Regions from separate parts of the Agrobacterium salinitolerans genome, predicted to be linked through region 2. Evidence: predicted binding sites of a transcription regulator. Region 2 holds the regulator's gene; the other holds the start of a gene.
What was found. The regulator HrcA, encoded in region 2, represses chaperone genes, less so after heat shock. The targets are predictions, from matches to a motif close to GTTAGCACTCNCNNNNNGNGAGTGCTAAC.
Positions count from the first base shown of each region.

Region 1: the regulator HrcA is predicted to act here: its motif matches at 10,483-10,511, upstream of groES (co-chaperone GroES).

Region 1 covers NZ_JAPZLN010000001.1:137,610-153,811, forward strand. The annotation lists gene O9X91_RS00645 (patatin-like phospholipase family protein) at 150-1,076, opposite strand; gene rsmD (16S rRNA (guanine(966)-N(2))-methyltransferase RsmD) at 1,263-1,820, opposite strand; gene O9X91_RS00655 (pseudouridine synthase) at 1,801-3,747, opposite strand; gene O9X91_RS00660 (nucleoside deaminase) at 3,819-4,277, shown strand; gene O9X91_RS00665 (hypothetical protein) at 4,324-4,977, opposite strand; gene ileS (isoleucine--tRNA ligase) at 5,120-8,041, opposite strand; gene O9X91_RS00675 (bifunctional riboflavin kinase/FAD synthetase) at 8,321-9,301, opposite strand; gene O9X91_RS00680 (TIGR01459 family HAD-type hydrolase) at 9,349-10,197, opposite strand; gene groES (co-chaperone GroES) at 10,566-10,862, shown strand; gene groL (chaperonin GroEL) at 10,936-12,570, shown strand; gene O9X91_RS00695 (hypothetical protein) at 13,232-13,651, shown strand; gene O9X91_RS00700 (DoxX family protein) at 13,804-14,250, shown strand; gene hisG (ATP phosphoribosyltransferase) at 14,309-15,001, opposite strand; gene O9X91_RS00710 (ATP phosphoribosyltransferase regulatory subunit) at 14,998-16,125, opposite strand; gene O9X91_RS00715 (VOC family protein) at 16,142-16,202, opposite strand, start outside.
Region 2 covers NZ_JAPZLN010000001.1:487,164-503,365, reverse strand. The annotation lists gene ubiB (2-polyprenylphenol 6-hydroxylase) at 1-165, opposite strand, end outside; gene ubiE (bifunctional demethylmenaquinone methyltransferase/2-methoxy-6-polyprenyl-1,4-benzoquinol methylase UbiE) at 202-978, opposite strand; gene mutM (bifunctional DNA-formamidopyrimidine glycosylase/DNA-(apurinic or apyrimidinic site) lyase) at 1,122-2,018, shown strand; gene O9X91_RS02350 (enoyl-CoA hydratase) at 2,053-2,826, shown strand; gene rpsT (30S ribosomal protein S20) at 3,022-3,288, shown strand; gene dnaA (chromosomal replication initiator protein DnaA) at 4,157-5,620, shown strand; gene hemW (radical SAM family heme chaperone HemW) at 5,694-6,893, opposite strand; gene rdgB (RdgB/HAM1 family non-canonical purine NTP pyrophosphatase) at 6,899-7,543, opposite strand; gene rph (ribonuclease PH) at 7,561-8,277, opposite strand; gene hrcA (heat-inducible transcriptional repressor HrcA) at 8,413-9,504, shown strand; gene grpE (nucleotide exchange factor GrpE) at 9,619-10,254, shown strand; gene ptsN (PTS IIA-like nitrogen regulatory protein PtsN) at 10,335-10,796, opposite strand; gene hpf (ribosome hibernation-promoting factor, HPF/YfiA family) at 10,880-11,452, opposite strand; gene rpoN (RNA polymerase factor sigma-54) at 11,688-13,238, opposite strand; gene lptB (LPS export ABC transporter ATP-binding protein) at 13,504-14,289, opposite strand; gene O9X91_RS02290 (LptA/OstA family protein) at 14,323-14,886, opposite strand; gene lptC (LPS export ABC transporter periplasmic protein LptC) at 14,900-15,565, opposite strand; gene sppA (signal peptide peptidase SppA) at 15,800-16,202, shown strand, end outside.

The DNA of each region.
Region 1 (16,202 bases), 350 kb from region 2:
CGGGGAGAAGGTGGCCCGAAGGGTCGGATGAGGGGGCAACGTTGCCGTAACTCTCTACCCTCGCCCCCTCATCCCGCTGCCGCGATCTTCTCCCCGGCGAGGAGAAGAAACGAGTGGCGCCCGCTCGCTCCCTATTCAGGATTTAACGCTCAAGCCTCCACGCCCTGCCCGCGGTGAAACAGCTCCACCTGCATCTCGATATGGCGTTTCAGCTCGTCTTTAATACCGGACGAGGCGTTCAGCACTTCTTCCGACTTCAGGAAGTCGAGCACGCCGAAACGGTGGACCGGGGGGCGAAGGAAAATGTGTGGCGGGCGTAACCTCAGTTTCAGGGCAATCGCCGCCTGCATCATCAGCTGGCTGGCGCCGAACAGACTATCCAGCCGGTTCGGCATGGTGGTGCCGTCACCTTCCGGGCCACCGACGACATCGACGCCGATGACGATATCGGCCCGATCCAGCAGATGTTCATAGGGCACGGGATTGAAGATGCCGCCGTCGATCATGATGCGGCCATCGATGCGCACCGGCATGAACAGTGCCGGAATGGCGGCGGATGCCGCCAGCGCCTGAATGATCTCGCCGCTTTCCACCAACACTTCTGTCTGGGCGTAATAATCCGTCGTTATCACTTTGAGCGGAATGGCAAGCTCGGAAAAATCCTTCGGCAGGGCCTGCGGCATCAAGGCGTGCAGGATGAGTTCGAGGTTGAACTGCCCGAGGCGAAAACCGTCCACCGCATGGCGCATCGATGCCGGGCCGAGGCTCCAGAGCCGGTTGGCGACCGATCCTTTTCGTCCCATGAGTTCAAGCGTGTATTCGCGGATTTCCCGGCCGGTCATGCCGGCCGCCATGCCCGCGCCGATGATGGAGCCTATGGACGAACCGGAAATCGCAACGGGCCGGATGCCGAGTTCGTCCAATGCCTCGATGACGTTGATGTGGCAGATGCCGCGTGCGCCGCCGCCGCCGAGCGCCAGTCCGAAAGTCGGCTCATGGCCACCCGCGCCGTCACCTTCGAGAACCTCTTCCCCGGCGCGGACGATCGTTATGCTCTCGTTTACACCCTGCTCCATGCGAATACCCAAATTCTTTCCACGGCAAAGATTCTGCCTATTGCGCAAACAAGACAAGACCGTGGCATGACGGTAAGGTGTTCCTGTCGGAGTGTTTTCGCTTTTCTTCCAAGCGCGGAAACACTCCAAATCTTTTCTGTCGCATTTCCGGACGGAGAACCGGGCTCCACTTTTCCTGGAAATGCTTCAGGGCTCGTAGCGGTAGAAATGCATTTTCGTATCGCCGAAGATGCGGCTTTCCAGCGGTTTGAATACCGGATCGACCTTCACCGCCACATCGCCGCGCTCTTCGAGAATGGCAAGCGCGCCAGGTGTCAGCCAGCCGCCGCTGTGCGCTGCCGCGAAAGCCTTCTCACCATGGCCATGGCCATAGGGCGGGTCGGCGAAGAGAAGATCGAAGGGCTCTATATTGTTGACGCCGCCGAGCTTGGTGGCATCACGCCGCAGGATGCGGGCGCGGCCATGCAGACCCAGCGCATCGATATTTTCCCAGAGCAGCCCCCTGCCCTCCACGCCGTTTTCGACGAAGAGCGCCACACGACAGCCGCGCGAAAGCGCCTCCAGACCGACGGCGCCGGTTCCGGCGAAAACGTCCAGAACGCGCGTGCCGTCCAGACTTTCCGGATAGGCGTGACTCAGAATATTGAAGAGGCTTTCCCGCGTCCTGTCGATGGTCGGACGAATGGAATTCGATTTCGGCGCGGCCAATGTCCGGCCGCGGAACTCACCGCCTACGATCCGCATTACGTGTCATTCCCCTGCCTCCAGAAGGTTTGCCACCCGGGCCTTTGCCGCCCGGCTTGCCGCCGCCGGGACCGCCGGGGCCTTTGCTCTTGCCTGAGAAACCTGAACGTTCGCCCGATTTTCCGAAAGATGGTTTGCCGAAACCGGGTTTGCCGCCCGGCTTGCCGCCACGCGGCTTGTCGCCCGCCGGGCGCTCGCCGCGTGGGCGATCACCCTCTTCACGGGGCCTGTCGCGGAACGGACGGTCACCGAAGGGTTTTTCACCGCGGGCGGTGCGATCACCGAAACTCTTTTCGCCGCGTGGGCGGTCGCTGCGCGGACGATCACCCTCTTCACGCGGCTTGTCACGGAACGGCCGGTCGCCGAAAGGTTTGCCGCCGCGTGCCGGGCGGTCACCGAAGCTCTTTTCACCGCGCGGACGGTCGCCGCGCGGGCGATCACCCTCTTCACGCGGCCTGTCGCGGAATGGCCGGTCGCCGAAAGGTTTGCCGCCGCGTGCCGGGCGGTCACCGAAGCTCTTTTCACCGCGCGGACGGTCGCCGCGTCCGCGACCACCTTCTTCTTCGCGGGGAGAATCCGAGCGGATCCACTCGCCCTCGGCATCCGCATGCCGCACGACGTTGCGGCGCGCCTCGTCCTGGGCGGAAGGCTTCTTGAAGAGGTTTTCGGCTTCCGCGCGGGCGGAAGACTTGCGCTCCTTGCCGTCACGGGTGGGCCTTGCACCGGGCGCCATCCAGACATTGGCCGTGCGGCTGGTGCCGGCGGGCTGGCGGGGGCGACGGTCGTCGCCCTCATCCTCGCTGCGGCCCTTGGCGGCAAATTTCCCGGCGGGCTTGGAACCGAACTTGCCAGCCGGCTTATCGCCGCGCTTGGTATCCAGCCGTCCAAGCGCCTTTTCACGACGATCCTCGGACTTGCCGCTTTTTTCGAAACGCGGCTTGCCTTCCGGCGCATCGCTCTTTGCCCATTCGGATTTCACGGGCCGCTTCGGCGTGTCGTCTTCTTCATCCTCAACGGGCGCATTGTAGATCGGCGCGTCGAAATTGGCGCCGGCCTGTTCGATGAGACGCGGGCCGAGCTGGTCGCGCAGCATGCGGCCGCGCACTTCCAGCACCTTGCCTTCGGGCAGATCGCCGAGCTGGAACGGACCGTAGGAAACGCGGATCAGGCGGTTGACCTCGAGACCGAGCGCGCCGAGCACGTTCTTGATCTCGCGGTTCTTGCCTTCACGCAGGCCCATGCTGATCCAGACATTGTGGCCCTGGGTGCGGTCGAGCGTGGCGTCGATTGCGCCGTAGAGCACGCCGTCGACGGCAATGCCTTCCTTCAGCTTGTCGAGCGCTGCCTGATCGACCTCGCCATGGGCGCGCACGCGGTAGCGCCGCAGCCAGCCGGTGGTCGGCAGTTCCAGCACGCGGGAAAGACCGCCATCGTTGGTGAGCAACAGCAGGCCTTCGGTATTGATATCGAGACGGCCGATGGAGAGCACGCGCGGCAGTTCACCCGGCAGATTGTCGAAGACGGTCGGGCGGCCTTCCGGGTCGGAATTGGTCGTCACCAGACCGGCGGGCTTGTGGTAAAGCCACAGGCGCGTGCGCTCGGCGCCGCGAATAGGCATGCCGTCGACTTCGATCTTGTCGGACAGCGTGGCGTTCACCACCGGCGTATCCAGCTTGACGCCGTTCAGCGATACGCGGCCTTCCATGATCATGCGCTCGACATCGCGACGCGAGGCGACGCCTGCGCGCGCCATGATCTTGGAAATGCGCTCGGGCTTGGAGCCGCCAACGGTTTCCGGTGCCGGGGCGGCCTTTGCCTCGGTCGGTTTCTTTTCGCGCTCTGCGGCGGGCTTACCGGGGCCTTTCGGCTTCCTGTCGCGGCTAATTGTCTTGCCGCCGTCACGCTTCGGCTTGTCTTTAAAAGTCATTTGCTGTTTGCCTGTTGTTTGGGCTGTCCTATCAGGTCCAAGCACAAGGGTTAAGAGGAAATTGAATCGCAATGGCCGAAAGGACGCATTTCATGGAGCTGGCGCTTGTCGAAGCCCGTGCCGCGGCTGAGCGGCAGGAGGTTCCGATCGGCGCTGTACTGGTTCTGGACGGCCGCGTCATCGCCCGTTCCGGCAATCGCACCCGTGAATTGAACGATGTGACGGCGCACGCCGAAATCGCCGTGATCCGCATGGCCTGCGAGGCGCTGGAGCAGGAACGCCTGCCCGGTGCCGATCTCTACGTGACACTGGAGCCTTGCACCATGTGCGCGGCGGCGATTTCATTCGCCCGTATCCGCCGGCTTTATTACGGCGCGCAGGACCCCAAGGGCGGCGCAGTGGAGAGCGGCGTGCGTTTCTTCAGCCAGCCGACATGCCACCATGCACCGGATGTCTATTCGGGTCTGGCGGAAAGTGAAAGTGCGGAGATTCTGCGGCAATTTTTCAGAGAGAAACGCCTCGAGGATTGAGCGGCGAGCGGGAGAAACAAATTTCCCGCCAGCCATCAGTCATATTTTACTGAAAGGGGTTCCACCAGCTCTTGCCGGTGTTCGCCACGGCCGCTTCTTTCTTGCGGCGCTTTGCCTTCTTCTGCTCCGGCTCACCGAGATCGGTCAGCTGATCCTGCGGAAGGCTGCGATATTCGGCTGGCGGATCGGTCAGGAACTTGCGCTGGGCATTCACCACGGAGCCGCCCTGGGCGTCAGCCTTGGCCTTGCGGAAGGCTTCCCATTTCTGACTTTCGGTCATCTGGCCGGCGGTGCCGTTGCCGGCGAGCAGCGGCGAGCGGTAATGCGGGTTGTTTTTGTTGGCGTCCGCCTCATCGCGCAGACGTTCACGGGTTTCTTCCGGCGATTCGACCCATTGCGGATTGTTTTCGCGGTTCGCCATGTTCTGCTGCGGCGTGGTCAGCTGTTCGGCGCGGGCCTGGGCGGGAACGACGAGGCCCGGGCGGGGGCCGTATTTCAGGTTGCGCTTGCTCTGGTCACCGGTGATCGAGGTCGCGTTGCCGAGGTCGTCGACCAGCTGTTCGGCCGCCGTCTTGCCCGTACCGTAGGTCGGGCTGGTGCAGGCGCCCAGCAGCACGCCTATCGTCGTGACGCCAACAACCGTGCGAAACATGCCCAAACCCTGCGCACTACCCTGCCCAAAAGCCTTCATCATCTTCATTGAAACCCTTCCAGCCGTCCGTCCCACTTCGCCAGACATCGTCTTTCGGCAGGCGGCAGCCCGCATTGCCGTGCAAATCCGGCCATTTTCAGGCAGGTGTACCGGATGAAGAGGCAAAGCGCAATTCATCCGGTCATTTTCGTTACGAGAGTGCGGCTAGCTCACGCAGGGCCGCCGCATCGCGGGCCGAGACGTCGGGATACTCCGGATCGGACCCGACATCGGTGGTGATGCGCCAGGAGCGGGCGCATTTTGCACCTTCCGCCAGCTTCTGTTCGACCACGACCTTCGCCACTTCCGGCAAACGGAAGCCATCGGCCGGGCCTTCATCGCCCACCACCGAGATGGCCGAAGTGATGCAGATTTCGGCAAAATCCTGCCCCTGCAGCGCCGCCAGAAGATCGGCGTCGGCAATGTGGACGACAGGGGCAGCTTCCAGTGAAGAGCCGATACGCTTTTCACGGCGTTCCACTTCAAGCGCGCCAGTGACGACCGTGCGGACCTTGCGGATCTTCTCCCACTTGGCTTCAAGCGCATCGTTTTTCCATTCCGCCGGAATTTCCGGGAACTGGACGAGATGCACCGATTCCGCATCCGGATAGCGCGACAGCCACGCTTCTTCCGTCGTGAAGGGCAGCATTGGCGCGAGCCACGATACCAGGCAATCGAACAGCTTGGCGATGACGGACAGGGCCGCGCGGCGCTTCAGCGACGACGGCGCGTCGCAATAAAGCGTGTCCTTGCGGATATCGAAATAGAAGGCGGAAAGCTCGACATTGGCAAAGTCGATCAGCGCGCGGGTGATCTTCTTGAATTCGAAACCGTCGTAACCTTCGCGAACGACGCCATCCAGTTCGGACAGGCGATGCAGCACCAGCTTTTCCAGTTCCGGCAGATCGTCATAAGCGATCTCCTCGCCCTCGTAATGGGCGAGCGTGCCGAGCATCCAGCGGATGGTGTTGCGCAGCTTGCGATAGGCATCGACATTTGTCTGGATGATGGCCTTGCCGAGGCGCTGGTCTTCCCAGTAATCCGTGGTCATGACCCAAAGACGCAGGATGTCGGCGCCCGACTGGCTCATGACTTCCTGCGGGGCAACGACGTTGCCGAGCGATTTCGACTGCTTGCGCCCCTGCTCGTCCATGGTGAAACCATGGGTCACAACGGCGTTATAGGGCGCACGGCCACGCGTGGCGCAGCTTTCCAGCAGCGACGAATGGAACCAGCCGCGATGCTGGTCGGAGCCTTCAAGATAGACATCCGCCGGCCATTTCATGTCCGGGCGGTCTTCCAGCGTGAAGGTGTGGGTGCAGCCGCTGTCGAACCAGACGTCGAGGATGTCCATGACCTGCTGCCATCTGGCATGGTCGTGGTCATTGCCGAGGAAACGTTCCTTGGCGCCTTCGGCAAACCAGGCATCAGCGCCTTCGGCCTCGAAGGCCTCGAGAATGCGGGCGTTGACGGCTTCGTCGACCAGAACTTCACCCTTCTCATCGGCGAAAACGGCAATCGGCACGCCCCAGCTGCGCTGGCGCGACAGAACCCAGTCAGGCCGGCCTTCGATCATGGCGCGCAGGCGGTTCTGGCCGGAGGCCGGCACGAAACGCGTCTGGTCGATGGCGTCAAGCGAACGAGAGCGCAGCGTCGTGCCGTCGCCGAGTTCCTTGTCCATATAGACGAACCATTGCGGCGTGTTGCGGAAGATGACAGGCTTCTTGGAGCGCCAGCTGTGCGGATAGCTGTGCTTCAGGCGGCCGCGCGCAAACAGGTTATTGGCAGCGATCAGCGCCTTGATGACGCGCTCATTGGCATCGCCCTTCTTGCCGTTATCGTCCATGACACGGGCAGCACCGCCTTCGGCCGACGGGCCGAAACCGGGGGCGTCTTCGGTGTAGAAACCGGCGTCATCGACCGGGAACGGGATTTTGGTATCGATCCCGCGTGCTTCAAGGGTGCGGACGCTGTTCGTCCAGGCATCAAAGTCCTCGCGGCCATGGCTTGGTGCGGTGTGCACGAAGCCCGTACCGGCATCGTCCGTGACGTGATCGCCATCGAGAAGCGGAACCGGAAAGGTGTAGCCAAGCGACGCCAAAGGATGGGCACAGGTGATGGCGGCCAATTCTTCGCTTGTCACATCGCGAACGAACTTAAAGGTCAGCTTCGCCTTGGCCGCGGCCTCATCGGCAAGCTTCCTGGCGAAGATCAGCTTTTCACCCGGCTGCGGGCCGAAATCGTTCTGCGCGCTTTCGACTTCGAACAGGCCATATTCGACCCGCGAAGAGAACGCGATGGCGCGGTTGCCGGGGATGGTCCACGGCGTCGTTGTCCAGATGACGACGGAGGTACCGAGCAGGTCCGTCATAGTGGGACCATCACGCAGTACAAATCTCACCGGGAACTTCACCCAGATCATGTCGCTCTCGACATCGTGGTATTCGACTTCCGCTTCCGCCAGCGCCGTGCGCTCGACCACCGACCACATGATCGGCTTCGAGCCGCGATAAAGCTGGCCCGTCCGGGCGATCTTCAGCAACTCGCCGGCAATGCGGGCTTCGGCGTGGAAGTTCATCGTCGTATAGGGGTTTTCGAAGTCGCCTTCGATGCCGAGACGCTTGAACTCTTCCGACTGAACCTTGATCCAGCCGGCCGCGAAGTCACGGCATTCCTTGCGGAATTCGTTGACCGGAACCTCGTCCTTGTTCTTGCCCTTGGCGCGGTAGGCTTCCTCGATCTTCCATTCGATCGGCAGGCCGTGGCAATCCCAGCCGGGCACATAATTGGCGTCGTAACCGCGCATCTGGAACGAGCGGGTGATGACATCCTTCAGGATCTTGTTCAGCGCGTGGCCGATGTGGATGTTGCCGTTGGCATAGGGCGGGCCGTCATGCAGCACGAATTTTTCGCGGCCGGCGGCGGAGGCGCGCAGCTTTTTGTAGAGGCCCATTTCCTGCCAGCGCTTGACCGTTTCCGGTTCCTTCTGCGGCAGGCCGGCGCGCATCGGAAAATCCGTCTGCGGCAGATAGAGGGTGGAGGAGTAATCCAGTTTTTCTGCGGTGTCGCTCATAATCATACCGTTGTTGCGCGCCGTGTCGGTCGCGCCGTCTCAATTTCAAAGAGGGCAAATACGGAAAGCGCCATGACAAAAGTCATGACAAGCGCCAAAATCCCGGACCTTCCGGCTCGTCAGAGCGGGCGGAAGGCCGGGCCAATAATTCGGCCAATCTGAGTTTTAAACATCAACCGGTATTGGGACATGGCCGGTTGTTTATGCGGTTTTCCGGCAAAAAGGAAGAGAAAAGCGACGGCGTTCTCGGCCGGAACAGTGCTAACCGGCCTTCCCCGGTCAGAACGCGATCCTGGCGTCCAGTTCGCTGAGCGGGCGCACGCCCGATAACATCGCCCTCGCCTCTTCTTCATCGCGCCTGATCTGGGCGACGAGCGGATCAAGACCGTCGAATTTCAATTCATCGCGCAGGTGCCCGAAGAAGGAGACCGAACAGACCTCGCCATAAAGATCGCCGGAAAAATCGAAGACGAATGTTTCGAGCAGCGCCGCACCGTTTTCGGTGACGGTCGGGCGGTAACCGAAGCTCGCCACGCCATCGCGGATCGAACCGTCCGGGCGGCGGAACCGCACGGCATATATGCCGGCCTTCAGCTCCGTTTCCGGCGCCAGCGCCATGTTGGCGGTCGGATAACCCAGCGTGCGACCGAGCTTCTGGCCGCCGATGACTTCGCTTTCCACCGTGAAGCGATAGCCGAGCAGGCCGGCGGCGCCCACCACATCGCCTTCGCACAGAAGCGAGCGGATGCGGCTGGAGGAGACGACATCCGCACCTTCGTCGCGGAAGGCATCCACCAGCGTCACGTCGAAACCGTGGCGTTTGCCGGCCGCCATCAGAAATGCCGGGCCGCCTTCGCGGCCCTTGCCGAAATGGAAATCGAATCCGGTGACAACAGCGCTGGCGTGAAGCCAGTCGACCAGAATGGACTGGACGAATTCCTCCGCCGAGCGCTGCGAAAATTCCCGGTCGAAGGGATATTCGATGACGGAGCGGAAACCGATGGCCTCGAGAATGCGCGCCTTCAGCGGCGCGGGTGTGAGGCGGAAGACCGGCGTATCGGGACGGAAGACGGAACGGGGATGCGGCTCGAAGGTCAAAACCAGCGCGGGCACGCCGCGGGCTTCCGCCAGTTCCAGGGCACGATCCAGCACAGCCCGGTGGCCGCGATGCACGCCGTCGAAATTGCCGATGGCGATGACGCCGCCGCGAAGGGCTTCCGGCAGCGGCTCCTTTTTTTCATTGCGGTGAAAGACGGTCATGGCAATCGATCCATTCCTGCGCCAGCTATTCCTTAGCCGAGACGGCTTCAAGCAAGACGGGGCATCCACCAGCCGGGAGCAGCACCCTGCCCCTTGAGATAGGCGTTGAGAAGCGCCTCGTCCGTCTGGCCGTTCAGCGTATATTCGGCGGCGTGAATGCCGCCGCTGATATAAAGAAGGTTGAGGCCGCTCGCAATCGCGCCCTTCACATCCGTCGGCATGCCGTCGCCGATGGCGAGCACGCGGTCCTTGGCGAAGGCGCCGCGCACTTCCTTGGCCGCCGCAAGGCAGGCCTCATAGATCGGCGCATGCGGTTTGCCGGCAATGCGGACCTCGCCGCCGAGCTGTTCGTAATAGGCCGCCATGGCGCCGGCGCAGGGAATGATGCGCTCGCCGCGCTCCACCACAAGATCGGGGTTGGCGCAGATCATCGGTGCGTTGCGGGCGATGAAGCCCTTGAGCATTTCGGTATAATCTTCCGGCGTTTCCGTCTCGTCGTCGAAAAAGCCGGTGCAGACCACGGACTGCGCTTGTGCCTCGCCAACGACGTCAACATCAAGGCCTTCCAGCAGCGGCATGTCGCGCTCGGGGCCAAGCAGGAAGACCTTTTTCGGGCCTTCCGCAATCAGTCCGCGGGTCACGTCGCCAGAGGTGATGATCCGATCATAAGCCTCATCCGGCACGCCGAGAACGCGAAGCTGGGCGATGACGCCGGGAGCGGGGCGCGGCGAATTGGTGATGAGCACCACCGTCTTGCCGGCCTTGCGCGCTTCGTGCAGCGCAACTGCCGCATCCGGAAAGGCGCTGACGCCATTGTGCAGCACGCCCCAGACATCCGAAAGAATAACGTCGAACCCAGCCGTGATTTCGCCGAGGGTGAGAATGCGATGGGCCATGAGATGCTTTCCGGATGCTTAGAAAAGGGTGAGCGTCACATCGCAAAGCGGGACGCCAATGGCAAGGAAAAAAGCGCCGCCAGGGCGGTCTTTGACCCGCCTGACGCAGCATGAACACAAATACCCCCTAGATACGATGCGGCCGCAACCCGCGAAAAGAATGTCGTCGTAGCACCTGCCCGCACATGGGAAATTTCTGTCATGGAACGCTGATAACCATAAGCCATGAAATTTTTCAGACAGGGCGTTCTTGACTCCGGCAGAAGCCCTCCTTATCTCGGTTCCGCTGGCACTCGATAAACGAGAGTGCTAACACCCATCAGGCGAGTGCAAAAACTCGCGCAGTCATTTGATCGAGGGATTAGACAATGACAAGCACCAACTTCCGCCCGCTTCACGATCGCGTCGTCGTTCGTCGCGTTGAGTCCGAAGAAAAGACCAAGGGCGGCATCATCATTCCCGATACCGCCAAGGAAAAGCCGCAGGAAGGCGAAATCGTCGCCGTCGGTTCCGGCGCACGCGATGAGTCCGGCAAGGTCGTCGCTCTCGACGTCAAGGCTGGCGACCGGGTTCTGTTCGGCAAGTGGTCGGGCACCGAAGTCAAGCTCAACGGCGAAGACCTTCTGATCATGAAGGAAGCCGACATCATGGGCATCATCGGCTGATTTCGGCCAACCCATCCTTCCTTAAATTTCAAGCCGGACCCGTTCCGGCCATTCGAAACCAGGAGTTTTGAACATGGCAGCCAAAGAAGTAAAATTCGGCCGCACAGCACGCGAAAAGATGCTCAAGGGCGTCGACATTCTTGCTGATGCAGTGAAGGTCACCCTCGGCCCGAAGGGTCGTAACGTCGTTATCGACAAGTCCTTCGGCGCTCCGCGCATCACCAAGGACGGCGTTTCCGTCGCCAAGGAAATCGAACTGGAAGACAAGTTCGAGAACATGGGCGCGCAGCTCGTTCGCGAAGTTGCCTCCAAGACCAACGACATCGCCGGTGACGGCACCACCACCGCGACCGTTCTGGCCCAGGCCATCGTTCGCGAAGGTTCCAAGGCAGTTGCTGCCGGCATGAACCCGATGGACCTGAAGCGCGGTATCGATCTGGCCGTCGCTGAAGTCGTCAAGGACCTTCAGGCCAAGGCCAAGAAGATCAACACGTCCGAAGAAGTTGCACAGGTCGGCACGATCTCTGCAAACGGCGAGCGTCAGATCGGCCTCGACATTGCTGAAGCAATGCAGAAGGTCGGCAACGAAGGCGTCATCACCGTTGAAGAAGCCAAGACCGCTGAAACCGAACTCGAAGTCGTCGAAGGCATGCAGTTCGACCGCGGCTACCTGTCGCCCTACTTCGTGACCAACCCGGAAAAGATGATTGCGGACCTCGAAGACGCATACATCCTCCTGCACGAAAAGAAGCTCTCGAACCTTCAGGCCATGCTGCCGGTTCTCGAAGCCGTCGTTCAGACCGGCAAGCCGCTCGTCATCATCGCTGAAGACGTCGAAGGCGAAGCTCTTGCAACGCTCGTCGTCAACAAGCTGCGTGGCGGCCTCAAGATCGCTGCTGTCAAGGCTCCTGGCTTCGGCGACCGCCGCAAGGCCATGCTGGAAGACATCGCCATCCTGACCGGTGGTACCGTCATCTCCGAAGACCTCGGCATCAAGCTCGAAAACGTTACTCTCGACATGCTCGGCAAGTCGAAGAAGGTTTCGATCTCCAAGGAAAACACCACCATCGTTGACGGTGCCGGCCAGAAGTCCGACATCGAAGGCCGTGTTGCCCAGATCAAGGCGCAGATCGAAGAAACCACCTCCGACTACGACCGCGAAAAGCTGCAGGAACGTCTTGCCAAGCTCGCTGGCGGCGTTGCCGTTATCCGTGTCGGCGGCTCGACGGAAGTCGAAGTGAAGGAAAAGAAGGACCGCATCGACGACGCTCTCAACGCGACGCGCGCTGCCGTTCAGGAAGGCATCGTACCGGGCGGCGGCGTTGCCCTGCTGCGTTCCTCCACGAAGATCACCGTCAAGGGTGAAAACGACGATCAGGAAGCTGGCGTCAACATCATCCGCCGCGCCCTGCAGGCTCTGGTTCGCCAGATCGCAGACAACGCGGGTGACGAAGCTTCGATCGTTGTTGGCAAGATCCTCGAGAAGAACGAAGACAACTACGGCTACAACGCCCAGACCGGCGAATATGGCGACCTGATCCAGCTCGGCATCGTTGACCCGGTCAAGGTTGTCCGCACGGCTCTGCAGAACGCAGCCTCGGTTGCTTCGCTGCTGATCACCACCGAAGCCATGATCGCCGAGCTTCCGAAGAAGGACGCTCCGATGCCGGCAATGCCGGGCGGCGGCATGGGCGGCATGGACTTCTAATCAGTCCTGTCACCGGAATTAAGAAAGGGCGGTCTTCGGATCGCCCTTTTTCTTTGCCGGTACCTACGTGATTGACGGAAGGCGGCGCAGCTTAACGGCCTCATCCTTGGGCCGTCCCCAAGGATCTAATCACATCCAATAAAATCAGTCACTTGCAGGTTCTTGGGCCTCTCCCAAGGAGGACGTCGACGCTCTCGCGAGAGATGCCACATGGAATCAACAGGTTGCACAATTCTTAAGGCCGCAGGAGGAGAAGTTCGTGTATTGTCCCGTTTTGGAACAGGCGTGATTTTATCCGGCTATTTTTTGCAGCCCTATGCAATAATGGGGCACATTCACCAGCGAATCGCCACCCCATACGGGGCCGACCTCAACTCGGACCGCCTTACAAGTGCGCTGTTTAGTTGTACTTTTTCGCATGCCTCACGATTTTGAAGAAGAAATACATAATATTTTTGATTTTCTCACTGAGTGGTTGTTGTAGGTAGTGGAAAATAAACTATAAGTCACCCCCCGTAAGGGTTCCGCGCCGAGGCGGCCACGCATTGAAGGGGTTTCGATGTATGGCAAATACGCTCGACTGCGGGTGGCTGTAAGGGTTCAACCTGGCAGTGGCGCTTGAAGCGGCGGTGCTGGCACGTGTTCATGCGGGGGGCGCGATTTGTTTGAAATATCAAGACGCAACGATGCTCTGCCTGCGGCGGTAACAACCACGCCCGATCCCCGGACCCTGTCGCATTTCTTCATGTCGGAGGAGTGGAGCAGCGATCTTTCGAGCGGCGTCATCCGGCTCGGCGAACATGCGTCATTTATGCACGGCCTGCCGCCGGGCGAGTGCGGATTGCTCAGCCTTGTCCGCTGTTACGACCGCGCAGACCACGCCCGCGTGCTGGAACTTTTCGAGCAGGTTTCCACCGCACCCTCACGTTTCTGTTTTTCAACCGGCCTTTCCATCTTGCCGGCGATGCGGCAGCCGGTCATCTGCATGGGTGAATCTTCCGGCTTCGAAAAAGGCCAGCAAGGGCGCATAACCGGACTTTTCCTGTTTCCGCGCTTTGAGGATATTCGCTTCGCCGCCTGAACATAATCCGGATAGACACCCGAGACCGTTCACAAAATGAAGACGATTTGTCTTCTATTGTTCATCTTTATGGGTGGATGATTTTCGGTCATTGATATCTCCAGACATTGCAGTTCAACCGGCGACACGCCGATTATTTACCGGAGATATCCATGTCCACCAGCCAGAACGTTCTCGTTCTCATCGCCCGTCTTCTGCTTTCCTTCATCTTCATCACCTCGGGCTTCAGCAAGCTCGTCGATCCGGCCGGCACGGCCGGCATGATCACCGGCGCCGGCCTGCCCGCCGCAACCGCGCTTGCCTATATTGCAGGCCTGTTCGAACTCGTCGCCGGCCTTGCCATTCTCGCTGGTTTCCAGACCAAGATCGCGGCCTGGGCGCTTGCCGTTTTCTGCATCTTCACCGGTCTGGTTTTCCACAGCGGCACCGTTGCCGTTCCTGGCTGGCCTGAGCCGGCTCTTGGCTGGATCAACACGCTGAACGGCATCATGATGGTCAAGAACATCACCCTTGCCGGCGCTTACATCCTGCTTGCCGCCTTCGGCGCTGGCGCCTATTCCGTCGACGCCAAGCGCGGCGCGGCTGTCGCCCACGCATAAGCCAAATCGATTGCCAATAAAAAGCCGCCGGATCGCTCCGGCGGCTTTTTTTACGTCATCAGACCGCAGCCCTGATGCGCGAGACGATTTCCTGAACCGCCGCATCGCCTTCATGGTCGGGCTTGCGGGCACGCACGAAGCAGGCTTCCGAACGGACGATGATGCCGTCCGAGAGGATTTTCAGGTGGTTGGCCTTCAGCGTCGAACCGGTTGAAGTAATATCGACGATGATATCCGCCTGCCCCGCCGCCGGCGCACCCTCGGTCGCGCCGAGGCTTTCAACGATACGATACAGCTGAATGCCGTGCTGGCGCGAAAAGAACTGCTGCGTCAGCCGCCAATATTTGGTGGCAATGGCGAGCCTTCGGCCATGACGGGCGCGGAATTCGGACGCCACATCGCCAAGATCGGCCATGCTGTCCACATCGAGCCAGATCTCAGGCACGGCGACAACGACATCCGCATGACCGAAACCGAGACGGGCGCAGAATTCCACCTGCGCGTCGGCATTGGTCAGCCCCTCGCGTACAAGGTCCTCACCCGTCACGCCGAAATCCACCGTGCCAGCGCCGATCTCGCGGGCGATCTCGGAGGCTGAGAGATAGGCGATCTCGATATCGTCGCGCCCTTCGATGCGGCCGCGATAGGAGCGGTCGTTACCGACCGACGCAACCTTCAACCCGGCGCGTTCCAGAACGGCGGACGCGTCTTCCTTCATCCGGCCCTTGGAGGGCAATGCGATGGTGATCATGGCTTGTCGCTCCCGCGCACCGTCTCGATGCGATCCAGCCAGAGCGAGAAGCCCACGGCCGGTATTTTTTCCTGTGCGCCGAGAAGCGTGAGCAGCCGGTCGTAACGGCCGCCGCCCGCCAGCACGCTGTCGCTGCCAGCCTCCACCACCTCGAAAACAAGGCCGGTATAATAATCGAGCGGGCGGCCAAAGGCAGCGCCATAGGTGACGGTTTCAAGATCGACACCGGCATTGGCAAGGGCCGCAACGCGTTTATCGAAAGCGGAAAGCGCGCCGTCCAGCTTCAGTTTGGCCTTGGCGGCAAAATCGCCAAGGACCTGCGAGGCCCGAGGCAAAGGCGCCTGCAAGGCGAGGAACTGTTTCAGCAACTCGAAACTCTCATCCGGCAGGCGCGTCGCCGCAAGCGCGAGCTTCTCCCGCAGACGGCGGGCAATTTCGAGCGGTGAGCGGCTGGCATTGGTGGAATAGCCGGTTTCCTGCATCACCGTGTCGAGATAATCGACCAGCACCGCCTCGTCGCCCGTCGCCAGAAGGCCGGCGACCCGCGCGTCGAGGCCGGTCATTGGCTTCGGATGCACAAGGCTTTCCAGCAGCGCGTCCAGCTGCGCCATATCGCCGAAAGCCTGCACCAGCCGCTTCTGCCAGCCAAGCGGCAGGCCAAGGGCGGCAACCACCGCCTCGAATACCTGCTGGTCACCCAGCGTGACGGCGAGCGCCCGGCCCGGCAGCAGGCGCTGCAGAATGCCGGTGGCGTCGATGACAGCGCGGGCATCGGCGGCGGCGATATCGGTATCGCCGAGATCCTCGATGCCGGCCTGATAGAACTCGCTTGCACCTTCACGGCGCTGGCGGAAGACCTCACCCACATAGGAATAACGCTTCGGCGTACCGGTCGCCGTCTCGATATGGCGCAGGCAGACGGGGATGGTGAATTCGGGGCGCAGGCAGAGGCTTGTCCCCGTCTCGCTCTCCGTCATGAAGATACGGCGGCGCAAATCCTCGCCGGCCATATCCAGAAACGGTTCGGCGGGCTGGATGACGGGCGTGTTCACGCGGCTCGTGCGGCGCGCGGCGAATTCTTCCAGTAGCTCTCCGGCAAATTCCGGCATGTCGATCAGGGGCATGGAACGGTACTTTTCGTCACGGTTCGAGCGGCTGCATCATTTCGATGCGGTTTCCGAAGGGATCATGGACATAAAAC
Region 2 (16,202 bases):
GCGTTGCGCCCTTTTCGCCTTGCTGCGGGCGAAAGGCTTCAGCAGCGCTTTTAACAATTGGGCGGGAGCAGGCAGGTCATCGGAAGGCAGGGCCAGCACGACACCTTCGCGCACGAGAACCCAGCCAACCCTTGCGAGGCGGAAATATGCGCCCAAAGTACTCATGCTTATGCTTGTCTCCTGCGTCTGCCGGCCATGGTCTTAGAGCTTCCAGCCGGAATGCAGGGCGGCGATGCCGCCGGTATAGTTGGTATAGGTGACGCGGGAAAAGCTGGCGGTGCGGATCATCGTGGCAAAATCCTCCTGATTGGGGAATTTGCGGATCGACTCGACCAGATATTGATAGGGCTCGGCATCACCGGTGATCATCTTGCCGAATTGCGGGATGGCATTGAATGACCAGGCGTCATAAACGCGGTCAAGCAGCGGCATTTCGACTTCGGAAAACTCCAGCACAAGCAGCCGTCCGCCACGTTTCAGCACGCGATGGGCCTCCTTCAGCGCGACATCGATGCGCGGCACGTTGCGAATGCCGAATGCGATCGTATACGCGTCGAATGTATTCGCCTCGAAGGGCAGTTCCTCGGCATTGGCCTCAACGAAGGTCAGATTACCGGAAAGTTTCTTTTTTGCTGCGCGCTCCTCGCCGACGGCCAGCATCGAGCCGTTAATATCGAGAACCGTGGCGTGCGCCAGGCGGTTGGAGGCTTCGATGATGCGGAAGGCGATATCGCCAGTGCCGCCCGCTACGTCCAGGATCTTGTAGGAAGGATCCTTGCGCGGCGAAAGCGAGGAGACCATGGCGTCCTTCCACAGCCGGTGCAGGCCGGCCGACATCACATCGTTCATGATGTCGTAGCGCTTGGCCACCTTATGGAAGACCTCGTTGACCAGCCCCTGCTTCTTGCCTTCGTCCACCTTGTGGAAGCCATAGGACGTTTCCATGCCGCCTTGGGCAGTGGTACGGGCGTCGGTCATCGTCTGTCTCCATATTTATTGCGTGGCGGACCATAGCGGAAACGCCATGGCAACGCTATCTGTTGCCGCATCGCCTGGGCGCGACATTTCGCGTGCACTCTATAGACCACATGGTCCTAACGATAAACTGTCGGATAAGCCAGATGCCAGAATTGCCGGAAGTCGAAACGGTCAGACGCGGCCTTGCGCCTGCCATGGAAGGTGCAAAGGTCCGCAAGCTTCATCTCGGGCGCCCCGATCTGCGGTTTCCGTTTCCAGAGGATTTCGCAGAGCTTATTGAGGGAAAGACGATCATCTCGCTTGGGCGCAGGGCGAAATATCTCCTCATCGAGCTGGAGGGCGGGCTGACGATCGTGTCCCATCTCGGCATGTCCGGCTCGTTCCGCATTGAGGCGGAAATGGGTGAGGGCGGTGAAGCGCCCGGCACGTTTCATTATGCCCGTTCCAAGAACGGCAAGCATGACCATGTCGTCTTTCATCTGGATAAAGGGGAAGAGCGCGTCTGCGTCATCTATAATGATCCGCGCCGCTTCGGTTTCATGCATCTGGTGGAGCGCAACAGGCTCGATCTTTACCCCGCTTTTGCAGAACTTGGCCCGGAGCCGACCGGCAATGCGCTGAGCGCCGATTATCTGGCAAGCCGGTTTGCGGGCAAAAGCCAGCCTCTTAAAAGCACGTTGCTGGACCAGAAGGTCATTGCCGGTCTCGGCAATATCTATGTCTGCGAGGCGCTGTGGCGCGCGCATCTTTCACCCTTGCGGGCAGCGGGAACGCTGGTGACGAAAGGTGGCAAACCCAAAGCGCAGCTCATCGATCTGACGGAGAAAATCCGCGTCGTGATCGCGGATGCGATCGCCGCGGGCGGCTCCTCATTGCGAGACCATATACAGACGGACGGAACGCTCGGTTATTTCCAGCATTCCTTTTCGGTCTACGACCAGGAAGGCCAGCCTTGCCGGACACCCGGCTGCGGGGGTACGGTTGAAAGGGTGGTACAGGCCGGTCGTTCTACCTTTTATTGCGCCGCCTGCCAGAAATAGCGGTGCCGCAAATTACGGAGAAGAGGAGATTGCCGTGGACTATGAAACGATACTGGTCGAGAAACGCGATGAGGTGGGCATCATCACCCTCAACCGACCCAAGGCGCTCAACGCCCTCAATTCGGTGCTTCTGAAAGAGCTGCGGCACATTCTTTCTTCCTTCTCCGCCGATGATTCCATCGGTGCGATTATTATCACGGGCTCGGAAAAGGCATTTGCGGCGGGCGCTGACATCAAGGAAATGCAGGGGCTGGATTTCGTCGATGCCTATGTCGGCGATTTTCTCGGCGGCTGGGACGAGGTTGCGGCCACCCGCAAGCCGGTCATCGCCGCCGTATCCGGCTTTGCGCTCGGCGGCGGCTGCGAACTGGCGATGATGTGCGATTTCATCATCGCTTCGGAGACGGCGAAGTTCGGCCAGCCGGAGATCACCCTCGGCGTCATTCCCGGCATGGGGGGCTCGCAGCGGCTGACACGGGCAGTGGGCAAGGCGAAGGCCATGGATCTGGTTCTGACCGGACGCATGATGGACGCGGCGGAAGCCGAGCGGGCCGGCCTCGTGTCGCGTGTCGTACCGGCTGCAAATCTCATGGATGAGGCGGTGGAGGCGGCAACCCGCATCGCTTCCCTGTCGCGTGCTTCCGTTCTCATGGCCAAGGAAAGCGTCAACCGCTCCTTTGAAGTCCCGCTTTCGGAAGGACTGCGATATGAAAGACGATCCTTCCAGTCGCTGTTCGCCACGGCGGATCAGAAGGAGGGCATGGCCGCCTTCGTCGAAAAGCGCAAACCCGCTTTCCGGAATCGCTAAGGATTCGGAATATCGGCGCTTTTAAGCGTTTTGCGCGTTGACGGGCGTAAGCTTTAGCGGTATATGCCCGCCCACGGTTAAGGAAAGCCATCCGGCTTGTCCGAAATTACTCCCGCATTCTTGGGTTACGTGAGGTCTTCGAACGACCCGATCCTATGGTTGCGGAATTTGGTTTGAATTCGAAGAGAGGCATACATGGCCAATACAACTTCGGCGAAAAAGGCGACCCGCAAGATCGCTCGCCGTACCGCAGTCAACAAGGCTCGCCGTTCGCGCGTTCGCGGCTTCATCCGCAAGGTCGAGGAAGCAATCGCTACCGGTGATCTGGCAGTCGCCACCGAAGCTCTGAAGGCAGCCCAGCCTGAGATCCAGCGCGCAGCGACCCGCGGCGTTCTGCATGGCAACACGGCATCCCGCAAGGTGTCGCGTCTCGCACAGCGCGTTAAGGCTCTTTCCGCCTAATCCGGCTAATCACAAATAATTATTCAAAAAGCCTGGTCTTTTGACCGGGCTTTTTGTGATTCTAACTGTCCGTTAACCATTGCTGCCGTAACGTGACAAACGCATGTCAGATGGACGACAGGAAATTTATAATAAAAACAATAGCTTGCTGGAGGTCTTCAGAAAGCTAGGAGGCTTTCTCTACGGAAGTCGCAGCTAGTTTTGAGTCAAGAAGATTTTTATTTTTTTGCCAAAATCGGCTCTCAAAAAATGCCAAAATTGAATCTCATTGATTCATAAGCGATTCTGCTTAGCACCCCGTCGGTGATGCAAAACGGCCTTTGCGAGTCAATGGCCGATCTGAGTTTTTGCAGAAAAAACGCCATTGATCTCTCCCCATGATCCTGCCTAAATGCATTTCAACAAGGGGTGCGGATCTCAGTCCACAGATTATCTCGATGATCGTATCGACGATATTCACCTTCTTGCTGGCGGGTCTTTCGGGGTCCGTTTTTTCAGGTCATGGAGCTTTTTGCGCCGTTTCGGTCTCCGGAACGGGCAGGAGTTTTTTGTCCTCAAGAATGCGCCTTAAGGTTGTAGCGAAAGGAGCGTTTTAGCGTGTCGCAGGCCTCTCCATGAGGGGGAGGGAAATGGGATAACCGGCTCGCAAACAAGTACTCGTCTTTGACGTTCTTTCGAGGGGAACGCTGGGGGCAAAAATAACGAGGGGGATCTCTGGCGATCGATCTTTGATCGTCAGGCTATGATTGGCAATTTGAAAGGCGGCAATATGCAATTGAATTTGGCGATGGGTGCTGTGGCTGATGGGGACCGCGCACCAAAGACGCGTGATGCAGCTTGCTCAGATGCGGCAGGGGACAAATCGGCAATGACGCACGATGCGCTGTTTGAACGTTTTAGCGCGCGGCTCAAGGCACAGGTTGGTCCGGAAGTCTATGCGAGTTGGTTTGCACGGCTCAAACTCCATTCTGTTTCGAAAAGCGTCGTTCGTTTTACCGTTCCGACGACTTTTCTGAAATCCTGGATCAATAACCGTTACATGGATCTGATTACGAACCTCGTCCAGAGCGAGGATCCGGATGTGCTGAAGGTGGAGATTCTGGTCCGCTCGGCCAGCCGCCCGGTCCGTCCGGCTCAGACCGAGGAAAGGGCGCAGCCCGTTCCGGAGGTCGGCGCGGCTCAACGTAACAAGTCCTTCATTCCGTCGCAGCCCGCGACGTCGCCTGCGGCGCAGCCTGCGGCTTCGCAGGCGACCCTGCGTCAGGGCGGTTCCGGGCCGTTGTTCGGCTCGCCGCTCGACACACGTTTCACCTTCGACACCTTTGTCGAAGGCTCTTCCAACCGTGTCGCGCTTGCGGCGGCAAAGACGATTGCCGAAGCCGGCGCCGGCGCCGTGCGCTTCAATCCGCTGTTCATTCATGCGGGTGTTGGCCTTGGCAAGACACATCTTCTGCAGGCCATCGCCAATGCCGCCATCGACAGCCCGCGCAATCCGCGTGTGGTCTATCTGACGGCCGAATATTTCATGTGGCGTTTCGCGACCGCAATCCGCGACAATGATGCGCTGACGCTGAAGGACACGCTGCGCAATATCGACCTTCTCGTCATCGACGACATGCAGTTCCTGCAGGGCAAGATGATCCAGCACGAATTCTGCCACCTGCTGAACATGCTGCTCGACAGCGCCAAGCAGGTCGTTGTCGCGGCTGACCGTGCGCCCTGGGAGCTGGAATCGCTCGATCCGCGTGTCCGTTCCCGTCTTCAGGGCGGTATGGCGATCGAGATCGAAGGTCCCGATTACGACATGCGCTACGAAATGCTCAACCGTCGCATGGGCTCGGCGCGTCAGGACGATCCGTCTTTCGAGATTTCGGACGAAATCCTGACCCATGTGGCCAAGAGCGTGACGGCGAGCGGTCGCGAGCTTGAAGGCGCCTTCAACCAGCTGATGTTCCGGCGCTCTTTCGAGCCGAACCTCTCGGTGGACCGTGTCGATGAGTTGCTGTCGCACCTCGTTGGCAGCGGTGAAGCCAAGCGTGTCCGTATCGAGGACATTCAGCGCATCGTCGCCAGGCACTATAATGTGTCGCGGCAGGAGCTGGTCTCCAATCGCCGTACCCGCGTCATCGTCAAACCGCGCCAGATCGCCATGTATCTGGCAAAGATGTTGACGCCGCGCTCATTTCCCGAGATCGGTCGCCGTTTCGGCGGTCGCGACCACACCACGGTTCTTCACGCGGTGCGCAAGATCGAAGATCTGATTTCCGGCGACACCAAGCTCGGCCACGAGGTTGAGCTTCTGAAACGCCTGATCAACGAAAACAACGCATAAAAAAGAAGCGGCCTTCGGGCCGCTTCTTTTTTATTGTCGTCCTGTCTATGGTTTATGCAGGGCATTGCGAGAGTCAGCAGGCGAGATCGGCCACCACGGCATCGAGAATGAGCATGCCTGATGGTGTGCAGCGCAGGCGGGAATTGCCGATCCTCTCCACGAAACCGTGCTGGAGAAGAAACTCTTCTTTTTCCGGGTCAAGGTCGCGGCCGGAAAGATCGCTCCAGCGGGCGAGGTCGATGCCCTCGCGCAGGCGAAGCCCCATCAGCAGCAATTCGTCGGCCTGTTCGTCGACGCCAAGCAGTTCCTGATCGACCATGCCATGGCCTTCCCGCTCTACTGTTTCGAGCCAGGTCTCGGGATGCCGCTCGGTGGCGGTGGCGAGCTTGGAAGCGCCACGCGTCAGGCGTCCATGCGCACCGGGGCCGATGCCGGCGTAATCGCCATAGCGCCAGTAGGTCAGGTTATGGCGGCTTTCGGCGCCGGGCCGGGCATGATTGGAAACCTCATAGGCGGGCATGCCGTAACGCTCGGTGATTTCCTGCGTCGCTTCATAAAGCACGGCCGAATGCTCGCCATCGGGCACGATGAGCTTGCCGGCCTTGTGGAGGCCATAAAAGGGCGTGCCTTCCTCGATCGTCAGCTGGTAGAGCGACAGATGGTCGACGGCATAGGAGACAGCCTCCTTCAGTTCGGCATCCCATTCGGCCACCGTCTGGTTCGGGCGGGCATAGATGAGATCGAAGGACATGCGCGGAAAAATCTCCCGCGCCAGCCGGATGGCTTTCAAGGCATCGGCGACATCATGCAGGCGGCCGAGGAATTTCAGATCGCGGTCGTTCAGTGCCTGCACGCCGAGCGAGACACGATTGACACCCGCCGCTCGATAACCGCGAAACCGTTCCGCCTCGACGCTGGAAGGATTGGCTTCCATGGTGATCTCGATACCATCAGGCACGTGCCAGAAACGCGAGATGCCATCCAGTAGCGCGCCAACAGTCTGCGGGTCCATCAGCGAGGGCGTACCGCCGCCCATGAAAATGCTGGTGACCACGCGCGGGCCGCTCAGCGTCCGCATATGTTCCATTTCACGCAGGAAAGCTGCGGTAAACCGCTCCTGATCCACCGGCCGATGGCGGACATGGCTGTTGAAATCGCAATAGGGGCATTTGGCCGCGCAGAACGGCCAGTGCAGATAGATCCCGAAACCGGGATCGCCCGTGTCCGGCAGAAGCGATGCGCCGGGGGCAGAAAGTTGGTGCTCCCCGACCATCGGGTTCATGCCTCCAGGCAGGTTTCTACGAATTTCTTGAAGGCGCGGGCGCGGTGCGACAATGCAAAGGCGTCGCCATGTTTCCAGCCGTGTTTCTCATCCGCGCTCATTTCGCCGAATGTGGTCTCATACCCCTCGGGTTTAAAGATGGGATCATAACCGAAACCGCTCGTTCCGCGCGGCGGCCACACAACAGTGCCTTCCACCTCGCCACGGAAATATTCGACATGCCCGTCCGGCCAGGCGAGACACAGCACGCTGACGAAGCGGCCGGTGCGATCCTCCGGGTTCGAAGCTCCTCGCTCGGCCAGCGCATCCTCGACCTTCTGCATCGCCATGGCGAAATCGCGCGTCCCATCGGCCGTCTCCGCCCAATTGGCGGTATAGACACCCGGCGCACCGTCAAGCGCGTCGATAACAAGACCGGAATCGTCGGACAAGGCGGGCAGGCCTGATGCCTTCGCGGAGGCAAGCGCCTTGATGGCGGCATTTTCCTCGAAGGTGGTGCCCGTCTCGTCCGGTTCTGAGAAGTTCAGCTCCGCCGCAGATTTGGCGGAGAAACCGAAAGGGCCGATCAGATCGGCGATTTCGGCGATCTTGCCCTTGTTATGGCTGGCGACAACGATCGTTCTGGTGTCGAGCTTGCGCATGGTTCTTTCCCGTCGGCTCAGGCGATCGCCTGTTTCTGAAGGGCGACCAGTTCGCTGCAACCGGCCTTGGCGAGACCGAGCAGCGTCAGGAATTCTTCCTCGGAGAAGGGCGCGCCTTCAGCCGTTCCCTGAACCTCGACGATACCGCCCGAGCCGGTGATGACGAAATTGGCATCGGTTTCGGCCGAGGAATCTTCGAGATAGTCGAGATCGATCACCGGCTGGTTGGCGAAGATGCCGCAGGAGATCGCGGCGATATGGTCCTTCAGAACTTTCTCGACCTTGATCATGTTGCGGGTTTCCATCCATTTCAGGCAGTCATGCAGGGCAATCCATGCGCCGGTAATGGAGGCGGTGCGGGTGCCGCCATCGGCCTGGATGACGTCGCAGTCGATGCTGATCTGGCGCTCGCCGAGCGCCTGCAGGTCGACGACGGCGCGCAGCGAGCGGCCGATGAGGCGTTGGATTTCCTGTGTGCGTCCGCCCTGCTTGCCGGAAGCGGCCTCGCGCTTCATGCGTTCATGGGTGGAGCGCGGCAGCATGCCATATTCGGCGGTGACCCAGCCCTTGCCGCTGTTGCGCAGCCACGGTGGCGTCTTTTCTTCTAGGCTTGCGGTGACGAGTACATGCGTGTCGCCGAATTTCACGAGACAGGAGCCTTCGGCATGTTTCGAGAAATTGCGTTCGAAGGAAACCTTGCGCATCTGGTCGGTTTTTCTGCCTGAAGGCCGCATATGATCCACTCTCCATGTTGGTCCCTGCCTTCTAAGGCGAGGTCCGGGCTTTTGCAAAGCCAATTTCCATTTTGCCGCGGCGTTGCAACGCATTATATTGATGCAAGCTGGTTTGAACGACAAAGAACGGACGAAATGGGTTTTTCCGCACCGCTATCACAAGATCAGGCATCGCTGCTGGATGAACGGTCTCGGGAAATTTTCCGGCGCATCGTCGAAGGTTACCTCGATACGGGCGAACCGCTCGGATCGCGCAGCCTGTCGCGACTTCTGCCGATGTCGCTTTCGCCTGCCTCCGTGCGCAATGTCATGAGCGATCTCGAGGAGCTCGGCCTCATTTATTCGCCGCATATCAGCGCCGGGCGTTTGCCCACGCAGACGGGATTGCGCTTCTTTGTTGATGCCTTCATGCAGGTGGGCGATCTGCCCGCCGAGGAGAGGGCTAGTATCGACCGCCAGATCGGGCCGGTCGCCGGTCACGAACAGTCGCTGGAAGGGTTGCTGACGGAAGCAAGCCGCATGCTTTCCGGCATGTCGCGTGGCGCCGGCCTGGTGCTGACCGCCAAGAACGATGTCATCCTCAAACATGTGGAATTCATAAGGCTGGAGCCCACCAAGGCGCTCGCCGTGCTGGTGGGTGACCACAATCAGGTCGAAAACCGCATCATCGAATTGCCGGCCGGTATTTCCTCGTCGCAATTGACCGAGGCTGCGAATTTCATCAATGCTCATCTCTCCGGTCAGACGCTGCATGAATTGCGCGGTCAGTTTCAGGCGCAGCAGGCGGAACTGCAATCGGAACTCGGCATATTGGCGCAGGACCTCGTGGAACGTGGTCTTGCGGTGTGGGCGGGAGACAATGAAGAGGGCAAGCTCGGCCGTCTCATCGTTCGCGGTCGCTCCAACCTGCTCGAAGGCCTCGCCGGTGAAGAGGATATCGATCGAGTGCGCCTGCTGTTCGACGATCTGGAGCGTAAGGAAAATCTCATCGAAATCCTCAACCTTGCGGAAAGCGGCTCAGGCGTCAGGATTTTCATCGGCTCGGAAAACAAGTTGTTTTCGCTGTCCGGTTCGTCGCTGATCGTCGCGCCCTATCGTGACGAGGACAATCGTGTCGTGGGCGCGGTCGGCGTTATCGGCCCGACCCGGCTGAATTACGCCCGTATCGTGCCGATGGTGGATTATACCGCGCAGATCATGGCGCGCCTTTCCCGCAAGCAAAGATAGGACAGGCCCTCAAAGGTCAGAGAATGCGGCAAGCTTTTCGCCGCAAGCCTTGATTTTTGCCCGTCAAAGCTCGATATCGGGCGCAACCAACAATATTCAAATCTGGAGAACGTCATGACCGACGATACAAAAAAGCCCGGACCTGACGCGGACGTCGCGGAAGAGTTTGTCGATCCTGCCCTGGTAGGTGAAGAACAGGCCGAAACGGCAGAACCCGATCCGGTCGAGCTGCTCAAGGCTGAGAACGCCGATCTGCGCGATAAATTCCTTCGCCTTGCGGCCGAGATGGACAATCTTCGCCGTCGCACCGAGCGCGATGTCAAGGATGCCAAGGCCTATTCCCTGGCCGGTTTCGCACGCGACATGCTCGCCGTTTCCGATAATCTTCGCCGCGCGCTCGAAGCCATTCCCGATGAGCTAAAGACCAACGGCGAAGCCGGTCTCAACGGTCTGATCGAAGGTGTCGAGATGACCGAACGCTCGATGCTGTCGACGCTGGAACGCCACGGTGTGAAGAAGATCGATGCCGAGGGCCAGAAATTCGATCCGAATTTCCATCAGGCCATGTTTGAGATTCCCAACACTAAGGTTCCAAACAACACCGTGTTGCAGGTGGTTCAGGCTGGTTTCACCATAGGCGATCGCGTCCTGCGTCCGGCGATGGTCGGCGTTGCCAAGGGCGGCCCGAAGGCGGACGTTGCAGCATCCTCTGAGCCGGGCACTTCGTCTCTCAATGAAAAGGACGCGTAAGGCTTCTGTCCTTACGTCATAAAAAACGCGCCTTCAGGGCGCGTTTTTTATTGCCGTTAAAACTAAGGCGGAACCCGCGATCAGGCCGCTGTTGCTTGCTCCTGATTGAGGAAAGCGTAGATTGCCGTGTCGGAATCGGTAGCGCGCAGTTTGGCGACCAGTTCAGGGTCGCGCAGGGCGCGTGCGATTCTGGACAAGGCCTTCAGATGATCCGCGCCGGCGCCCTCGGGTGCGAGCAGCAGGAAAACCAGGTCGACCGGTTGGTCGTCCAGCGCTTCGAAATCGACCGGTGTTTCAAGACGTGCGAAGACGCCGGTGATCTGATGGATGCTGTTGAGCTTGCCATGCGGAATGGCGATACCGTGGCCCACACCGGTGGAGCCGAGTTTCTCACGCTGGAGGATGACGTCGAAAACTTCCCGTTCCGAGACTCCGGTAATTCTGGCTGCCTTTGCGGCCAGCTCCTGAAGCAACTGCTTTTTGGAATTCACCTTGAGGGCGGGAATAATCGCATCTTGTTGCAGCAAATCTGCCAACGCCATTCTCTTTTTCCTTCATGCCATCGAGACGATGCAGGAGGCAGACTGCACTTTCGCGCCCTGCCTCCCACGTCTTGTCAGACTGTTCAGCTCTTGATCGTTTCCGCGTCGATCCAGCCAATATTGCCGTCATGACGCCGGTAAACGATGTTGAGATATTCCTTGCCCGGGCTGCGGAACAGCAGAACCGGTTCGTCCGTCATGTCGAGCGCCATCACGGCGCTGGCGACGGACATCGTCTTAATCTGTTTGGAACTCTCCGCAACGATGGTGGGTGCGTAATCGTCAGGAACCTCGTGGTCCTCATCGGGAACAGCATCCATCACCGTATAGGCGATTTCCTGCGACATGCCATTGGCGCCATTATGGTGGTCCTTAAGCTTGCGCTTGTAGCGGCGCAGGCGCTTCTCGATCCGCTCTGCGGCGGCATCGAAGCTCGCCTGCGGATCATTTGCCTGACCCGCCGCGTGCAATACAACGCCGGTATCGAGATGCAGCTTGCAATCGGCGGCAAAACGCGATCCGGATTTCTCCACGGTTACCTGGCCTGAATACCCCCCATCGAAGTATTTGGTAACCGCCAGACCTATATTGTCCTCAATCCGCTGCCGGAAAGATTCACCGATCTCCATATGTTTACCAGATACACGCACACTCATGGAAATTTTCCTTTTTGTAGTGATTTGCGAGTACCAGCTTACGTCAAGCCGCGCGCGCATCCAAGCGTTTCGAAGACCTTAAAAAGCCCTCATTCGAATTTTACGCCCATGGACGGTGGAGATGAATCCGTTACAAATGACCTTGCTGACGTGTGCGGCGGGCTTCTAGCCGCTGCCGTGGCAAGAGTCAATGGTGCGGCAAAAAACCGCCATAAACGTTGTTCGTGGCTACCGCTCAGAATACAGCCAGCTTGGCCAACGCCTTCTTTTCCCGACGCCTCTGCACGGAGGAGGGGATGTTCATCGCCTCCCGATATTTGGCGACGGTGCGCCGGGCGATATCGACGCCGCTCTTTTTCAGGTTGTCGACGATATCATCGTCTGAAAGAACCGCCTCGGCGGCTTCCTGCGCGATCATGGCCTTGATGCGGTGACGCACCGCTTCCGCCGAATGGCTGTCTCCGCCTTCCACGGCGCTGATCGAGACGCTGAAGAAATATTTCAGTTCGAACAGCCCGCGCGGCGTCAGCATGTATTTTTTGGTTGTCACCCGGCTGACGGTGGATTCATGCATCTTGATGGCGTCGGCCACCGTCTTGAGGTTCAGCGGGCGCAGCTGGTCGACACCATTGACGAGGAAGGCATCCTGCTGGCGAACGATTTCCGTCGCCACCTTCATGATCGTCCGGGCGCGCTGGTCGAGGCTGCGGGTCAGCCAATGGGCCGTTTGCATGCATTCGGCCAGAAAATCCTGATCCTCGCCCGCGCGCGCCTTATGTTTCGACACCTCGGCGAAGTAACTCTGGTTGATGAGCACGCGCGGCAGGGTCTCTGGATTGATTTCCACCAGCCAGCCGCCGGTGGAAGAGGGGCGAACGATAATATCGGGAACGATGGTCTCCGAAACCATCGAATCGTAACCGGCGCCGGGGCGGGGATTGAGCGTGCGGATTTCCGCCAGCATGTCGAGGAGATCTTCCTCATCGACGCCGCAGATTTTTTTCAAGGAGGCGAAGTCGCGTTTCGCCAGAAGTTCCAGATTGTCGACGAAAGCCCGCATGGCCGGGTCAAGCCGATCCTTCTGGGCAAGCTGGATCGACAGACATTCGCTTAAGGAACGGGAAAATACACCCGGTGGGTCGAAGCCCTGAAGCGTCTTCAGAACGTGTTCGACCGCCGATGGAGCCGCCCCCAGCCGTTCGGCGACGTCGTCGACGGCATCCGCCGCAATATAGCCGGTCTCGTCAAGCTGGCCGATCAGCGCATCGGCGATCATCCGGTCCTCGGCGGCGGATATGGCCAGCGGCAGTTGCTGATTGAGATGGTCGCCGAGGCTCTGTCTGGCCGCAACGAAATCGTCGAGATCGTAACTTTCTCCCGACTCCTGGCCGGGCATGGATTTCCATTGGCCGGCCAGTTCGGGCGCATCGGCCTTTCTGGGCTCGGCATCGTCGGGAAAGACGTTTTCAAAGCTGGTGTCAAGTTGCTCGCCGAGATTTGCGGCGCGGTCGCCGTACCAGTCGTCACTGTCTGACGTCACCGTGGCGGATCTCTCCGAACTTTCGCTATCGGCGTCGCCAAAACTCTCCGCGTCTACAGGTGTATCGCTGCTTAAATCGCCATCGTTTGCCGCAATTTCCAGCAGCGGATTGCGCTCTACCTCCTGCGCGATGAACTGCGTCAGCTCGAAATGCGTCATCTGAAGCAGCTGGATGGACTGCATCAGTTGCGGTGTCATCACGAGAGACTGGTTTTGACGCAGCAAAAGGCTGGCAGACAATGCCATGGCGGACGCGAAACTCCCCTTACAGCTTCTCCATCGTCTGATTTTCCAGAAATTTTACTGAGACGACAGGACTTGGCCCAAAAATTGCTTTTTTATTTTGTTTGGTCAAGCGTCAGGGCCGGGCGCGATGAAGAATCTTTCGCGTGCCGATCATGATGATTTAAAGCCGAAACGACCTGAAATCCTAAATCATGATATAGATCATATAATTAGAGCCGGATTTCAAGCAAAACCGCACACAGGCTTCGCCGTCCGGCTCCAGGTCTCAAAGGCTGAAATTATTGCCGAGATAGAGGCGGCGCACATCCGGATTGTTGACGATATCGTCCGGACGCCCATGCGTCAGCACTTCGCCGGCATGGATGATGTATGCGCGGTCGATGAGGCCGAGCGTTTCACGGACATTGTGGTCAGTCACGAGAACGCCGATGCCACGCGCTGTCAGGTGCCGCACCAGATTCTGGATATCGCTGACCGAAATCGGATCGACGCCCGCGAAGGGTTCATCCAGCAGCATGAAGGTCGGATCGGTCGCGAGCGCGCGGGCAATCTCCAGACGCCGCCGCTCGCCGCCCGAAAGCGCCACGGCCGGCGATTTCCGCAGTTGCGCGATATGAAACTCTTCCAGCAGCTCATCGAGCTTGCGGTTGCGCTTGGCAGCGTCCGGCTCATGCACTTCCAGTACGGCGCGGATGTTTTCCTCGACCGTCAATCCCCGGAAGATCGAAGCTTCCTGCGGCAGGTAACCGACGCCGAGACGGGCGCGCCTGTACATCGGCATGGTGGTGACGTCATTGCCGTTGATGGCGATCTTGCCGGTATCGACGGGCACCAGGCCCGTTATCATATAAAAACAGGTGGTTTTTCCGGCGCCGTTCGGGCCGAGCAGACCCACGGCTTCGCCACGGCGCACGACCAGCGAAACCCCGTTGACGACGCGGCGCGTATTATAGGTCTTCGTCAGACCATGCGCGATCAGCGTGCCCTGATAGGGGGTCTTGTCCACCGGCGAGGCTGCGTCCGCGGATCGATCGCGCCCGCCGCCGAATATCTTTGAGATCGAGGGTATCTTCACGAGGAAAGACTACTGTTTTTTCTGGGATTTCGGATCAAGCATGATCCGAACAGGGCCGCCGCAGCTTTCCAGCTTGGCCTGCCCCGTATTCATCAGCACGGTCAGCTTGCAGCCGGTGAAGACATTCGTACCTTCAGACAGCACGACCTGCTTGCCCGTCAGAATGAAGGTCTGCGCCGCCATGTCGAATTCACCGTGGTCGGCCGTGGCTTTCTGGGTCTCGGACGTCAGGTAGACATTATTGTCGACGAAGATTTTTTCGATATTGGCGTCGCCGCTGGTGAGCGAAGAACCCTCGCCCTTGTAATTCACCGTCATCTTGCCAGCCTGAAGGGTGGTCGTTCCCTGCACCACTTTCACATTGCCGGTGAAATAGGCCTTGCGCTCCTGATCGCGAATCTCGAGCTGATCGCTTTCAATCGCGATAGGCTGGTCGCCGGAGAGTTTGACGCCCTGCATGTTGCTGGTGGTGTTCTGGGCGAAGGCCACAGTTGCAAGACACGAAAGAACAAGACCTGCGGCTGCAAGGCCGGCGGATTTGCCGAGGGAAACGGGACGGGAAATTTGCATCATCTGGACCGGGCTCTCACTTGCCTTCATTCTTGATATTGGATGCAGCGATACGTGCCCGTACCTGCCCCGAAAATGTAATTGTTTTGCCATTATCGGCGATGTCAATCGATTGCGCAACAATCGAGCCGTCGTTTGTTTTGATCGAAACCGGCTCTTTGCTGCTCATTTTTCCGGCCTTCAGATCGACATCCGCAGACTGGAACTTCGCTTGTATGCCATTGCTGAGATTGATGTCAAAAGGCGCAGTCATCTTCAGCGTGTTGGTCGCCCGGTCGAAAATGCCTTCCTGGGCGATCACCTGCGCAACACTGTCGTTTACCGGCACTGCCGCCAGAACCTTTTCAAGCGTCATGAGATTGGGGTTGGCGATGTCCTGCAACGCACGGTCGGCGTTCATGGAATAATCGATCCCCTTCTCGTTGCGGCCGGCGACAGCAGGCTTTTCCATCACGATCTTGCCGTCTTCAATTCGTGCGCTCTCAAGAGAGACTTCGTCGGGGGCCCAGGTTCGGATAACCGAAACCGCGATGAAGGCGAGCGAAATGATTGCCGCGCCGAGCGGCAGAATGATCTTCAGCCGCTTCACGCGCGTGGAATGCCGCAGCGCGGTGTCATAGGCGCCGTTCTGGTCATTGCGCAGCGAAAATGCTGGCGCGGGTTCGCGGAGTCTTTCGAGCATAAGAGCGGGTCCGGAATGCCTCTAGGGCGCCATAATGGCGCATCATCGAAGCTTGTGTCTCTATCTAAATGTCTTTGGCATGTGTGCTTTGTCCTGCCAATATGGTTTTTGTCTGGATAGGTGCAAGGGAAATGCGAATTTTATCTTAATTCTGGTTTCCTTATTGTTTCCTTGCGGCTTCGCGTTAGAAGAACCATATGGCCTGAAGCGCAAAAGCGGATGACAGGGGTTTTTATGGACAACATGGCGATAGCGGATCGCAGGCGGTTGCGCCGCAAGCTGAGTTTCTGGCGGATTGCCGCCGTTCTGCTGCTTGTCGCCGGCGCTTTCGGTCTTTACCGGTTTTTATGGGATGGACCGCAGCAAAGTGCGAACCCTCATATTGCCCGCGTCGAGGTTTCCGGCCTGATCACCGATAATACCGAACTGCTCGAGCGGCTCGACAAGATCGCTAGGAGCGAGAATGTCAAAGGGCTGATCGTGTCGATTTCCTCGCCAGGCGGCACCACCTATGGCGGGGAGCGCATCTTCAAGGCTATCAGAGGTGTGGCCGAAAAGAAGCCGGTTGTGTCCGATGTCCGCACGCTTGCCGCTTCCGCCGGTTATATGATCGCATCGGCAGGCGATGTCATCATTG